Regions from separate parts of the Arthrobacter sp. TJ-240 genome, predicted to be linked through region 2. Evidence: predicted binding sites of a transcription regulator. Region 2 holds the regulator's gene; the other holds the start of a gene.

Region 1 (7,166 bases), on a different contig from region 2:
GCCGGAGGGAGAGTGCTGCCATGGGGCGCCCGCCGCGGGAGCGGCGGAGCGGGTCAGGCCGCGACGGCCTCGTTGACGGCGGAGACCATGGCGTCGAGGTTGTTCAGCCCGTACCCGATGAGGTACCAGCTCGCGGAGTCGAGGTAGGTGACGTCGTCGTTCTTCGCCGCCTCCGTGCCGTTCACGAGCTCGTTGTCGAGGACCGCGGAGCCCGCGGCCCCGGCCTCGCCGACGGCGGCGTCACGGTCGATCACGAAGAGGTGGGCCGGGTCGACCTCGGCGATGTACTCGAAGGAGACGGCCTCGCCGTGCGTGCCCTCGCTCTTCACCTCGGCGGCAGGCTTCACGCCCAGCACGTCGTGGATCAGGCCGAACCGCGATCCGGCGCCGTAGGCGGTGACCTCGCCCGCGCTGGTCATCAGGACCAGGCCGTTCCCCGCGGACGCCGCGGCGTCCCTCGTCTCGGAGATCCTGGCGTCGAGTGCCGCCAGCCGGTCGGCGACCTCGTCCTCCGCGCCGAAGATGCGGCCGAGCGATTCGGTGTGCTCGGTGAAGCTCGCGATCGGGTCCGACGCGTCGACGCTGAGGTCGATGGTCGGCGCGATCTCCGCGAGCTCGTCGTAGGAGTCGGCGACGCGGCCCGAGATGATGATGAGGTCCGGGGCGGCGGCGGCGATCGCTTCGAAGTCCGGCTCCTTCATGGACCCGATGTTCTTGGTGTCGCCCCCCTCGTAGGCCGAGAGCTGGGCGGGCAGGGTCCCCTGCGGAACGCCGGCGACGTCGACCCCGAGGGCGTCCAGGGTGTCGAGGGCGCCCAGGTCGAAGGTGAACACCGTCTCAGGGTCCACCGGCACCTCGGTGGTGCCCTGCGCGTGCTCGACGGAGACGGTCGAGGCGGCCGAGGGCTCGCCGGCAGCCTCGGAGGAACCACCGCACGCCGTGAGGGCGAGGGTGGCCGCAGCGGCTGCGGAAAGGACGGCGAGGCGCGCGTGTGCCATGGGTGGACTCCGTAGGGGGAAGGGCCGGACGAACCGGACGTCGTGAAGATGTCGTCGAAGTAAGGGGTGCCTTACTCCTTCTGAATGTAGAGGTCCGCAGGGGAATTACGCAACCGGAGTATGTCCTAATGCGTCGTGGTGCGCCCGCCCGACCGTCCCGTTCTCGTCAACGCTGGCACTCACCTTGACCGAGTGCCAGCCCTTGCATACAGTCGGACTTGGCACTCGCTCACCGCGGGTGCTAATCCCGAGGGAAGCGTTCGCCGGCACCGCGACGACGGTTCACGCCCAACCCGACGGCCCCCAATCCATTGGTATCGAACGCAAAGGAGAGCCCGAGTGTCGGTCTCTATTAAGCCCCTTGAGGATCGCATCGTTGTCCGCCCCCTCGAAGCCGAGCAGACCACTGCTTCCGGCCTCGTCATCCCGGACACGGCCAAGGAGAAGCCCCAGGAGGGCGAAGTCGTGGCAGTCGGACCGGGTCGCGTCGACGACAACGGCAACCGCGTGCCCGTCGATGTCGCCGAGGGCGACATCGTCATCTACTCGAAGTACGGCGGAACCGAAGTGAAGCACGGCGGCACCGAGTACCTGGTGCTCTCCGCCCGCGACGTCCTCGCTGTCGTCGTCAAGTAGTACCCCTTGAGGAGAAGCCCCGGCCCGTAGCGGCCGGGGCTTTTCCTCGCCAAGCCTGAAAGGAACCACCAGTGGCAAAGCAGTTGGAATTCAACGACGCCGCCCGCCGTGCCCTCGAAGCCGGCGTGGACAAGCTCGCGAACACCGTCAAGGTGACGCTCGGCCCCCGCGGACGCAATGTGGTGCTCGACAAGAAGTGGGGCGCCCCCACCATCACGAACGACGGCGTCACGATCGCCCGCGAGATCGAGCTCGACGACCCGTACGAGAACCTCGGCGCCCAGCTGGCCAAGGAGGTCGCCACCAAGACCAACGACGTCGCCGGTGACGGAACCACCACCGCCACGGTCCTGGCCCAGGCACTCGTCAAGGAAGGCCTCCGCAACGTGGCCGCCGGTGCAGCCCCGGGACAGCTCAAGCACGGCATCGAGGTGGCGGTCGAGGCCGTCGCCAAGCGCCTGCTCGAGAACGCCCGCGAGGTCGTCGGCCAGCAGACCGCCAACGTGGCCTCGATCTCCGCGCAGAGCACCGAGGTCGGGGACCTCCTCGCCGAGGCGTTCGACAAGGTCGGCAAGGATGGTGTGATCACCATCGAGGAGTCCTCCACCACGCAGACCGAGCTCGTCCTCACCGAGGGCATGCAGTTCGACAAGGGCTACCTCTCGCCGTACTTCGTGACCGACGCCGAGCGCCAGGAAGCCGTCCTCGAGGACGCGCTCATCCTCATCAACTCCGGCAAGATCTCCTCGCTGCAGGAATTCCTGCCGCTGCTCGAGAAGGCCCTCCAGGCCGGCAAGCCGCTGTTCATCATCGCCGAGGACATCGAGGGCGAAGCGCTCTCCACCCTGGTGGTCAACAAGATCCGCGGCACCCTGAACGTCGTTGCCGTCAAGGCCCCGGGCTTCGGTGACCGCCGCAAGGCCATGATGCAGGACATCGCCACCCTCACGGGTGCGCAGGTCGTCTCGCCGGACCTCGGCCTCAAGCTGGACCAGGTGGGCCTCGAGGTGCTCGGTTCCGCGCGCCGCATCACCGTCACCAAGGACGCCACCACGATCGTCGACGGCACCGGCAGCGAGTCCGACGTCGCCGACCGCGTGGCGCAGATCCGCGCCGAGGTGGAGCGCACCGACTCCGACTGGGATCGTGAGAAGCTCCAGGAGCGGCTCGCGAAGCTCGCCGGCGGTATCGGCGTCATCAAGGTCGGCGCCGCCACCGAGGTGGAGCTCAAGGAGAAGAAGCACCGCATCGAGGATGCAGTCTCCTCCACGCGTGCCGCTCTCGAAGAGGGCATCGTGGCCGGCGGCGGTTCCGCGCTGGTCCACGCCGGCAAGGCGCTCGACACCGACCCCGACGTCCTGGCACTCGAGGGCGACGCGGCCACCGCCGTCGGTCTCGTACGCCGCGCGCTCGCCCAGCCGCTGCGCTGGATCGCCGAGAACGCCGGGCACGAGGGTTATGTCGTCGTCGCGAAGGTCTCCGACCTCGAGGACGGCCACGGCTTCAACGCCGCGACCGGCGAGTACGAGAACCTCGTGGACGCCGGCATCATCGACCCCGTGAAGGTGACGCGCTCAGCCCTGCGGAACGCTGCCTCGATCGCGGCGCTGGTGCTGACCACCGAGACCCTCGTGGTCGAGAAGCCCGAGGAGTCCGAGGACGAGGGCCACGGACACTCGCACTAGGACCCCCCGGCCGAGGGTCCCTCGGCCCAGGGCTACTGAGCACTGACACAGCAGCACCCCGGTTCCTCGAGGAGCCGGGGTGCTTCTGCGTTCCTCCCCGGAGCCCCCGAGGCCGCCCCCGACCGCGTACCATTTCCTGGTACGGCTAGGACCTGGGGAAGGACATGGCGCGACGACTCTTCGGCGAGATCTCGCCGCTCACCTACCGCATCGCGATGGAGCGGATGATCCTCCTGCGCCATCTTCGGAACTTGCGGCGGAGGGACCGGATCGCCAGGACCAGGACGCAGGAGAACCTGCCGGTGACCGTGTACCGGCACAACTCCCTGATCCGGCGTCGGCTCGGGAACGTCGAGACGGAACTGCAGGACAACAAGGCGGTCAGCCTCGGACTGACGGCGCCGAAGATCGACGGCATCGTGATCGCGCCCGGCGAATGCTTCTCCTTCTGGAGCCTCGCGGGCCGCTGCTCAGCGAACGAGGGCTACCGTGAAGGGCTCACCATCAGCAACGGGAAGCCGACGCGGGGCATGGGGGGCGGGATGTGCCAGTTCACCAACCTGCTTCACTGGATGGTGCTGCACAGTCCCCTGACCGTCGTCGAGCACCACCACCACAACGGGCTGGATCTGTTCCCGGACTTCAACCGGCAGATCCCGTGGGGCACGGGTACATCGATCGCCTTCAACTACCTCGACTACCGCGTCGAGAACCGCACGCCGTACACGTTCCAGTTCCGCACCTGGACCACGGAGGACCATCTGCGGGGCGAACTGCGTGCGGACCGCGAACTCCCCACCAAGTTCCACATCCGGGAGCGGGACGCCTACTTCTACGAGCAGGACGGCGAGGTGTACCGGCACAACAGGGTGTACCGGGCCGAGCGCGACAAGCGCACGGGCCTCGAGCTCTCGGAGGATCTGATCCTCGAGAACGAGGGCAGGATCGCCTACGACCGTTCGCTCGTGCGGGCGGAGATCCTTCCCGCACGTCCCGTCCGGAGGGACGCCTCGGACTGAACCCGAACACGCCGGCGCGGCGCGGCCCGGCGCGGCCCGGCGCCGATCCCGGGAGCAGGCCCTCGACAGGAGCGCCGTACCCGCCCACCTGGCGAGCACGCGTGTGGGAGCGACTGTCTCCCAGGCGCGACGACGAAGCCCCGACCACTCCTTCGAGTGCCGGGGCTTCGTCGTGCTGCCGGGCGTGGAGCCCGTCAGGATGGGATCAGGCGTCGACGACGATCGCCGTGACGACCGGCTGGCGGTTGTAGAACCGGCGCATCCAGTTCGCCGTGGCCCGCTCGATGATGTCCTCCGGGTCCTGGCGGCGACCGCCCTGGCGGTTGGACGCGGCATCGCGGAGTGCCTTCTCGACGGCGGCACCCGCCTTGTCGAGGTCCTCGTCGGAGCAGGAGAAGCCCTTGGTGAAGAACTCCGGCGCCTCGACGATGTCCCCGTTGTCCGGGTCGATGATGGCGAGGACCGTGACCACGCCCTCTTCCGCGAGGCGGCGGCGCTCCACGAGGTCCTCCTCGGTGATCCCGCCGACGCTGTCGCCGTCGACGAACACCAGGCCGGCCTCGACCTTGCCGGAGAGGGTGGCCCGTCCTCGGGCGAGGTCCACGGTCACGCCGTCCTGCGCGATGACGACGTTGCGGGGATCGACACCGGTGGCGACGGCGATCTCCGAGTTGGCGCGCAGGTGGCGCCATTCACCGTGCACCGGCATGACGTTGCGGGGCTTGACGATGTTGTAGCAGTAGGCGAGCTCACCGGCGCTCGCGTGGCCGGAGACGTGCACCTTGGCGTTGCCCTTGTGGACCACGTTGGCACCGATCTCGGTCAGGGCGTTGATGATGCCGTAGATGGCGTTCTCGTTGCCCGGGATGAGCGAGCTGGCCAGCAGGACCGTGTCGCCCTCGCTGATGCGGATGGCGTGATCCTTGTTGGCCATGCGCGAGAGCGCCGCCATGGGCTCGCCCTGTGAACCCGTGCAGATGAGGACCACCTTGTGGTCGTCGCTGCGCTCGAGCTTCTTGAAGTCCACGAGCAGGCCCTGCGGGATGTTGAGGTAGCCGAGATCCGCGGCGATGGTCATGTTGCGCACCATCGAGCGGCCCACGAACGCCACCTTGCGGCGGTGCTGGTGCGCGGTGTCGATGATCTGCTGGATGCGGTGGATGTGGCTCGCGAAGCTGGACACGATGATGCGGCGCGGCGCGGTGCGGAACACGGCGTCGATGGCCGGCGCGAGGTCCTTCTCCGAGGTGGTGAAGCCTGGGACGTCAGCGTTCGTGGAGTCGGTGAGGAACAGGTCCACGCCCTCCGCGCCGAGGCGGGCGAAGGCGGCGAGGTCCGTGATGCGGCGGTCCAGGGGGAACTGGTCCATCTTGAAGTCGCCCGTGTGCAGCACCATGCCGGCCGCGGTGCGGATGGCGACGGCGAGGCTGTCGGGGATGGAGTGGTTCACGGCGACGAACTCGAGGTCGAAGCCACCCATGGTCCGGCGGTCGCCCTCCTTGACCTGAATGGTCTTCGGGGTGATGCGGTGTTCCTTGAGCTTGGCCTCGATGAAGGCGAGCGTGAGCCGCGAGCCGACCAGGGGGATGTCCGCGCGCTCCTTGAGGAGGTACGGGACGCCGCCGATGTGGTCCTCGTGGCCGTGCGTGAGGACGACGGCGACGACGTCGTCGAGGCGGTCGCGGATGTAGGAGAAGTCGGGGAGGATGACGTTGACGCCGGGCTGGTGTTCCTCGGGGAACAGGACACCGCAGTCCACGATCAGCAGTTTGCCGTCGAACTCGAAGACGGTCATGTTTCTGCCGATCTCACCGATGCCTCCGAGCGCGACGATGCGCATGGCTCCGTTCGCCAGTTCGCGGGGTGCTTTCAGTGCGGCAGGTCTCTTATTCACAGATCAGTTATCTCTCGTTCATGCGGGGGCGGGTCGTGCCCGTCCGACAGTCGTCGTCGAGGCCGGTGGATCCGGCGATTCCGGTCCGTGGTCCCCGGTATCCCCGGGAACATGCTTCTCCAAGAGTACGTGGTCCGCGGGTTCCCCGGCGGATCGGTGGCTCTCCCCGGTTCCCGTCCCGATGCCCGGGCGGAGCCGACAGGACACTAGACTGGAGGTTTTGGCCCGCGACGACCCGCCTCCCGAGGAGGATCAGCCTGATGCCCGTCCTGCACCCTGCCCCACCGGTCACCGGCGCAGCAGCGGCGCCGGGCCCCGGCGAGCGCCGGTTCCGGCCCGAGGTGCAGGGCCTGCGTGCACTGGCCGTGGGCATGGTGGTGCTCTACCACGTGTGGCTCGGGCGGGTCTCGGGCGGCGTGGACGTGTTCCTGCTGGTGTCCGCGTTCCTGCTCACCGTCACCTTCACCCGGCGCCTCGAGACCGGGCAGCCGCTCGCGCTCACCGCCTACTGGCTGGGACTGCTCCGGCGGCTGCTGCCGGCCGCCGTCGTCGTGCTGCTGGCGGTCCTCGCGGCGACCGCCGTCCTGGTGCCGAGCTCACGCTGGCGGTCCGTCCTGGACCAGACGTGGGCGTCGCTGACGTACCGGCAGAACTGGGTGCTGGCCGGCAACGCCGTGGACTACTACGCCCTGGACTCCAGCGCCGCGAGTCCTCTCCAGCACTTCTGGTCGCTGTCCATCCAGGGGCAGGTGTTCCTGCTCTGGCCGCTGCTGTTCGCGCTGGCCGGCGTGGTCGTCGCCGTCACCCGCCTGCGGGTGCGGCCCGTGCTCCTCGTCCTGTTCGGCGCCGTCCTCGCCGTCTCGCTCGCGTTCTCGATCTGGCAGACCGGCACGGACCAGGCGGCCGCCTACTTCGACACGCGCGCCCGGCTGTG
Region 2 (7,166 bases):
ACCAGGACCCCAAGCCGATGGTCTTCTCCGGGCTCTACCCCCTCGACGGTACGGACTACCCCGTGCTGCGCGACGCCCTGGACAAGTTCACCCTGAACGACGCCGCCCTGGTGTACGAGCCGGAGACGTCCGCAGCGCTCGGGTTCGGTTTCCGTGTCGGCTTCCTGGGACTGCTGCACCTCGAGATCACGCGCGAGCGCCTCGAGCGGGAGTACAACCTCGACCTGATCTCCACGGCGCCCAACGTCGAGTACGAGGTGACCCTCGAGGACAAGCGTGCCCTCAGGGTCACCAACCCGAGCGAGTACCCGGTGGGCAAGATCGCCGAGGTGCGCGAACCGATGGTGTCCGCGACCATTCTCGCGCCGTCGGAGTTCATCGGCGCCATCATGGAGCTGTGCCAGCAGCGCCGCGGCGTGCTCGGCGGCATGGACTACCTGTCCGAGGACCGCGTCGAGATCCGCTACCGGCTGCCCCTCGCGGAGATCGTCTTCGACTTCTTCGACCTGCTGAAGTCGAAGACCCGCGGCTACGGCTCCCTCGACTGGAAGGCCGACGGCGACCAGGTGGCCGACCTGGTCAAGGTGGACATCCTCCTGCAGGGCGAGCAGGTGGACGCCTTCAGTGCCATCACCCACCGGGACAAGGCCTACGCGTACGGCGTGATGATGACGGGCAAGCTGCGCGAGCTCATCCCGCGCCAGCAGTTCGAGGTGCCCATCCAGGCCGCCATCGGGGCGCGGATCATCGCGCGCGAGAGCATCAGGGCCATCCGCAAGGACGTCCTGGCAAAGTGCTACGGCGGAGACATCACCCGCAAGCGCAAGCTCCTCGAGAAGCAGAAGGAGGGCAAGAAGCGCATGAAGATGGTGGGCCGCGTCGAGGTCCCCCAGGAAGCCTTCATCGCAGCCCTGTCCTCCGACGAGTCGAAGGACAAAACGAAGAAGTGACGCGGATCGGTTACCAGGGGACCCGCCAGCATGCCTAGCGCCCTGCCGCTCGGCCTGCCGGCGCCCGACGACGGCCTCCTGCCGCCCGCAGCGGCGGACGGAGCGCTCGAGCGTGCCTTCTGCCTGTACGTGCACATCCCCTTCTGCGCCGTCCGCTGCGGCTACTGCGACTTCAACACGTACACGGCCACCGAGCTCGGCGGCGGAGCGTCGCAGGACGCCTACGCGGGATCGGTGCTCGAGGAGATCGCACTCGGGGCCCGAGTTCTCGAGTCCTCCGGGGTACCGGCCCGCCCCCTCTCCACCGTCTTCTTCGGCGGCGGGACCCCGACACTGCTCCCCGCCGATGACCTCGCCTCGATCCTCCGTGCGGCGCGTGCCACGTGGGGGCTGGCGCCGCACGCCGAGGTCACCACCGAGGCCAATCCCGACTCCGTCACCCCCGAATCGCTGCGGATCCTGCGCGACGCCGGGTTCACCCGGGTGTCCTTCGGCATGCAGTCGGCCGTCCCGCACGTCCTCGCGGTGCTCGACCGCACGCACTCACCCGAGCGCGTGCCGCAGGCAGTGCAGTGGGCGCGCGAGGCCGGCCTCAGCGTCAGCCTCGATCTGATCTACGGCACGCCGGGGGAGTCGCTCGAGGACTGGCGCACGTCGCTCGCCACCGCGCTGTCCTACGGTCCCGACCACATCTCCGCCTACGCCCTCATCATCGAGGACGGAACACGGCTCGCCTCGCGGATCCGGCGCGGCCAGATGCCGCCCATCGACGACGACGACCACGCCGACAAGTACGCCCTCGCCGAGGAGATGCTCACCGCCGCCGGCCTGCACTGGTACGAGGTGAGCAACTGGGCGCGGACCCCCGCGGACGAGTGCCGGCACAATCTGGCCTACTGGCGCGGCAGCGACTGGTGGGGGGCCGGTCCGGGCGCGCACTCCCATGTCGGCGGCACCCGCTGGTGGAACGTCAAGCACCCGCGGCCCTACGCGGAGGCGCTCGGTGTCGGCCGCTCACCTGCTGCGGGGCGCGAGGTGCTGTCCGCGGAGGACCGCTACGTCGAGGACGTCATGCTGCGCGTGCGGCTGCGCGAGGGGCTGCCCACGGAGTCGCTGGCGACGGCGGGGCGCAGGGCCGTCGCGGGGCTGATCGCCGACGGACTCGTGGACCCGGCCGCCGCGTTCGCGGGCCGCGTGGTCCTGACCCTCGACGGCAGGCTGCTCGCGGACGCCGTCGTGCGGAGACTGCTGCCGGACTGACGTCCGCTCAGCGGATCAGGCGCAGGTTCAGGGCGTACCGGTACGGCCGCCCCCGGTTGACGTGGATGCCCGCATTGACCGAGAAGATCGTGATGACGACCCAGATGAGCGCGTTGACGACGGCGAAGACGCCCCCGATGTCCGGGACGAGCGACAGGAGCCACGCCACGAGGGCCAGGGCTGTCGGCGGAAGCGTGAAGTTCAGCGCCTCCTTGGACTCCTGCGCGGTGAACGGGCCACGGTCCTTGAAGATGAGGTAGATCAGCAGGGAGGGGATAAAGCCCAGGATCCCTCCGAAGTGTGCCAGCGTGGCGTACTGTCGGTCCTCGGACGCCGTCAGGGGGAGTGCGGTGGCCGGGATCCCCTCGAAGGCGGGGCGGGACTCGTTCCGGCCGTGGTGCTGGTGGTCGGCGGTGTTGGACAACTTCGATTCCTTTGGTAACTGGTGGAAACTCTCCCCCGGAGTGTGCTCCAAGGATACGGGGTGGCCCGGGCCGTCCGGCTCACGTGGTCCCGGGCGGTGCGGTCAGGAAGTCGATGACTTCCTCGACCCGGCCCAGCAGCGACGGCTCCAGGTCGGCGTACGTGCTGACGCCCGCGAGGATCCGCTGCCAACCGTGCGCGACGGCGGCCTGGTCGTGGTGCGGCCAGCCGAGACCGGCGAGGATGCCCGTCTTCCAGTCCTGGTGGCGCGGCACCACTGGCCAGGCGTCGAGTCCGAGAGCCGCCGGCCTCACGGCCTGCCAGACGTCCACGTAGGGGTGGCCCACGATCAGGACGTGGTTGCGGGCGCCGGCCACGGTCATGGCCTGCTGCGCGATGCGCCACTCCTTGGTCTGCGGCAGCAGGTGGTCGACGAGGATCCCGAGCCGGCGCTCCGGCCCCGGCCCGAACGCCCGCACGGCCCCCTCGAGGTCGTCGACGCCGTGCAGCGGCTCCACGACGATGCCCTCGAGCCGGAGGTCGTCGCCCCAGACCTTCTCGACCAGCTCGGCGTCGTGCTTGCCTTCCACCCAGATCCGGCTGGCGCGCGCCGTCCGCGCGCGGGCCCCGTCGACCCGGACGGAACCGGAGGCGGTGCGGGTGGAGGCCGGCGCGGCGCGCGTCACGGGCGCGACGACATGCACGGGCGCGCCGTCGAGGAGGAATCCGTGGCCGAGCCGGAAGGTGCGCTTTTTCCCACGCCGGTCCTCGAGCACCATGACGTGCAACCCGCCGGACTTCTCGACGCGCACCACCGCACCGACGAAACCGCTCTGCACGTCCTCCAGGACCATGTCCTTCTCGACCGGGACGTCGGGCAGGGCGACCCGCCTGGGAGCCGCGATGTCCTGTGCTCCCCAGCCGTAGTCCATGCCGAGCCTGCCCTTCCGGTAAGGGCGCCGGCGGTGTGCCGCAGCCCGGGTCCCAATGCTAACAATCGCTGCGGACGTACTAGACTTGGCACTTGGGCGTGTCGAGTGCTAACCGCTCGGAACCACGCGCCCGCCGCGCTCGTGAGGGAAGGGAGAAGACCCGGAGGTGACACAGGAATGAGTGAACCACGACGCCTGGAGGTGCTCCGGGCCATCGTCGAGGACTACGTCCACTCCCGGGAGCCCGTCGGCTCCAAGGCCCTCGTCGACCGCCACGGGCTGGGCGTCTCGTCCGCCACGATCCGCAACGACATGGCCGTCCTCGAGGAGGAGGGCCTCATCGCGGCCCCCCACACCAGCTCGGGCCGCATCCCCACGGACAAGGGCTACCGCCTGTTCGTCGACCGTATCTCCGAGGTGAAGCCGCTCTCGGCCCCCGAGAAGAAGGCCATCCAGACGCTCCTCGAGGGCGCGGAAGACCTCGACGACGTCATGGACCGCACCGTGCGGCTGCTCGCGCAGCTCACCAACCAGGTCGCCGTCGTGCAGTTCCCCCGCGTCGGGGGAGCGTCCGTGAGGCACATCGAGTTCGTGCTCCTCGCGCCGCAGCAGATCCTCGTGGTCCTCATCGCGAGCAACGGCACCGTGCAGCAGCGCATCGTGCGGACGCCCGCCGCGATCCAGGAGGCCGAGCTCGCGGACCTCAGGCAGCGCATCCTCTCCGCGGTGTCCGGCATGAAGCTCGCCGCGCTGCCCGCCGAGCTCGGGGTCGCCCTGTCGCAGTTGCCCCCCGCGCTGAGGGCGCACGGGGGTACGATCATCAGGGCACTCGAACAGCTCGCAGGGCTCGGCCGCGACGACCGGATCCTGCTGGCGGGGACGGCGAACCTCGCCCGCTCCACCGGCGACTTCCCCCTGAGTATCGGCCCCGTCCTCGAGGCGCTCGAGGAGCAGGTGGTGATGCTGAGGCTCCTGTCCGAGATGGAGTACGACGCCCGCGGCATCTCGGTGAGGATCGGGAGCGAGAACCCGTACGGCGGCCTGTCGGGGGCCTCCGTCGTCGCGACGGGCTACGGACCGGACGCCGGTGCGAAGCTCGGGGTCCTCGGACCCACCCGCATGGACTACCCGACGACGATGGCCGCCGTGCGCGCCGTCGCCCGCTACCTCTCGAGGATCCTCGAGGAGTAGGCGAGTGCCCTCCGGGGCACCCAGACAATTTCCGCCGGAAACGGCGAGCAGCAGACAGTAGTCTCCAACAGGAAGTGATGTGCACGAGTGAGTAATCACTATGAGGTCCTCGGTGTGGCGCAGGGTGCGACCGGCGAGGAGATCAAGAAGGCGTACCGCAAGCTGGCGCGCAAGCTCCACCCGGACGTGAACACCGGGGAGGACGCCGCGGAGGACTTCAAGCGCGTCACGCACGCCTACGAGGTGCTCTCGGACCCCCAGAAGCGCCGGGTCTACGACACCACGGGCAACGAGAACGGCACGGACAACGGCTACGGCGCCGGCTACTCGGGCTCCGGGTTCGCGTTCCAGGACATCTTCGAGACCTTCTTCGGCGGGGGCGGCCAGCAGGCCGGCGCCCCGACCAGGACCCGCCGGGGGCAGGACGCCCTGATCAACGTGCGGATCGACCTGAAGGACGCCGTGTTCGGCGCCAACAAGAAGATCGAGGTGGACACCGCGGAGGTGTGCCCCACGTGCGACGGCAGCTGCTGCCAGCCCGGCACGTCCGTGCGCACCTGCGACATCTGCGGCGGTTCCGGCCAGGTCCAGCGCGCCGTGCGGTCCATCCTCGGCCAGGTCATGACGAGCGCGCCCTGCGGCACCTGCCAGGGCTACGGCACCGTGATCCCGAGCCCCTGCCACGAATGCAGCGGTGAGGGCCGCATCCGGGCGCGCCGCACCCTGACCATCAAGGTCCCGGCCGGCGTCGGCACGGGCACGCGCATCCAGCTCGCAGGACAGGGCGAGGCCGGCATCGCCGGCGGGCCGCAGGGCGACCTCTACGTGGAGATCCGCGTCAACACCGATTCGACCTTCCTCCGCGATGGCGACGATCTGCACGTGACCCTCAGCGTCCCCATGACGGCGGCCGCGCTCGGCACCAGCGTGCACCTCGACACCTACGACGGCGACCAGGAGCTCGTGATCAAGCCCGGGACGCAGGCCGGGGAGATCGTGACACTGCGGGGGCTCGGCGTCACGCACCTCCGCGGTCAGGGCAGGGGGGATCTCCGCGTGCACCTCAACGTCGAGACCCCGCGCAACATCGACCACCAGCAGGAGGAGCTCCTGCGCCGGCTCGCGGAACTGCGCGGCGAGGAGTACACGGACGGGCAGCTCGCCAGCAGCGGCTCCGGCGTGTTCGCTCGCCTCCGGGAGCGCCTCGGGAACCGCTGAGCATGACGAGACCCCTCTTCTTCGGGCCGGCCGACCAGGTCCGGTCGGCCGGGCCCGGCGCAGCCTTCGTCCTCGGCGGTGACGAGGGGCGCCACGCCGCGACCGTGCGCCGGCTCATCGCGGGGGAGCGCATCGATGTCTCCGACGGCGCCGGCTACCGGATCGGTGGCGTGATCGCCGCGGTCGGGACGGGTACGGTCGAGCTCCGTGTCGAGACGGCGGGACAGGATCCGGAGCCGCGGCATCGCCTCGTGCTCGTGCAGGCCCTGGCCAAGGCCGGCCGCGACGAGCAGGCCGTCGAGGCGGCCACCGAACTCGGCGTCGACGGCGTCGTGCCCTGGCACGCGGAGCGCAGCATCGTCCGGTGGCGAGGCGACAAGGCCGAGAAGGGCCGGCAGAAGTGGGTATCGCTCGTCGGCGCGGCCGCCAAGCAGTCCCGCCGCTCGTTCGTCCCCGATGTGCACGGCGTGCTGGACACCTCCGGGCTCGCCGCCTGGGCGGCGTCGGTGGACCGGCTGGTCGTGCTCCACGAGGACGCGGGGGCCTCCCTGGCGGACCGGGTGTCGGCGCTGCGCCTCTCCGGTGGACTGGACGAGCCGTCCTCCACGGCCGTCGTCGTGGGGCCCGAGGGCGGCATCAGCGACGCCGAGCTCGGCAAGCTCCAGGACGCCGGAGCGCTCACGGCTCGCCTGGGACCCCATGTCCTGCGGTCGTCGTCGGCCGGGCCGGCTGCCCTCGTCCTGCTGAACCACCTGCTCGGCCGCTGGTAGTCACCGCCCTACCTGACCACGACGCTCTTGGAGTCGTGCGCCTCCCCGTCACCCTCGGGCACGGACACCGTGATCTGGTACCGACCCGCCGGCAGCGTCACGGAGAAGGAGTAGGCACCGTCCTCCGGGGTGATGTCCACCGACCCGTCGAGGAAAAGCCCCGTGCGGCCGCCCGCGGAGCCGTCCAGGCTGCGGTCGATGCGCCACGCGACGGATTCCTCGGAGGAGTGGCCCGTGCCGTGGATGATCAGGCCGGAGGTGTCGGCTTCCACGTCCTGCTGGGGATCGATGATCCAGACCGGCGCGAGAAGCTCGGTGTCCCGCGTCCACTCGCCCACCAGGTCGATGGCATCGAAGGCGCGGATGTCCGCGGCCCCGTCGACGAGGACGACGACGGAACTCGCCTCGCCGCCCGGGATCAG

Evidence for each region. Region 2 encodes HrcA, which represses chaperone genes, less so after heat shock. Its sites were predicted from a motif close to TTNGCACTCGNNNNNNNCGAGTGCNAA; they were not measured.
Region 1: groES (co-chaperone GroES) is a predicted target of HrcA. The motif match lies at 1,171-1,197, and genes of this name have one in related genera.

The regions. Positions count from the first base shown of each region.
Region 1 covers NZ_JBZCNG010000006.1:232,903-240,068, reverse strand. Annotated here, with positions in the region: gene AC4D2C_RS15490 (ABC transporter permease) at 1-22, opposite strand, end outside; gene AC4D2C_RS15485 (siderophore ABC transporter substrate-binding protein) at 54-998, opposite strand; gene groES (co-chaperone GroES) at 1,338-1,634, shown strand; gene groL (chaperonin GroEL) at 1,706-3,319, shown strand; gene AC4D2C_RS15470 (VanW family protein) at 3,484-4,338, shown strand; gene AC4D2C_RS15465 (ribonuclease J) at 4,544-6,178, opposite strand; gene AC4D2C_RS15460 (acyltransferase family protein) at 6,493-7,166, shown strand, end outside.
Region 2 covers NZ_JBZCNG010000002.1:302,343-309,508, reverse strand. Annotated here, with positions in the region: gene lepA (translation elongation factor 4) at 1-950, shown strand, start outside; gene hemW (radical SAM family heme chaperone HemW) at 981-2,210, shown strand; gene AC4D2C_RS06105 (DUF4870 domain-containing protein) at 2,218-2,634, opposite strand; gene AC4D2C_RS06100 (DUF3097 family protein) at 2,714-3,565, opposite strand; gene hrcA (heat-inducible transcriptional repressor HrcA) at 3,743-4,756, shown strand; gene dnaJ (molecular chaperone DnaJ) at 4,844-5,974, shown strand; gene AC4D2C_RS06085 (16S rRNA (uracil(1498)-N(3))-methyltransferase) at 5,977-6,744, shown strand; gene AC4D2C_RS06080 (GerMN domain-containing protein) at 6,753-7,166, opposite strand, start outside.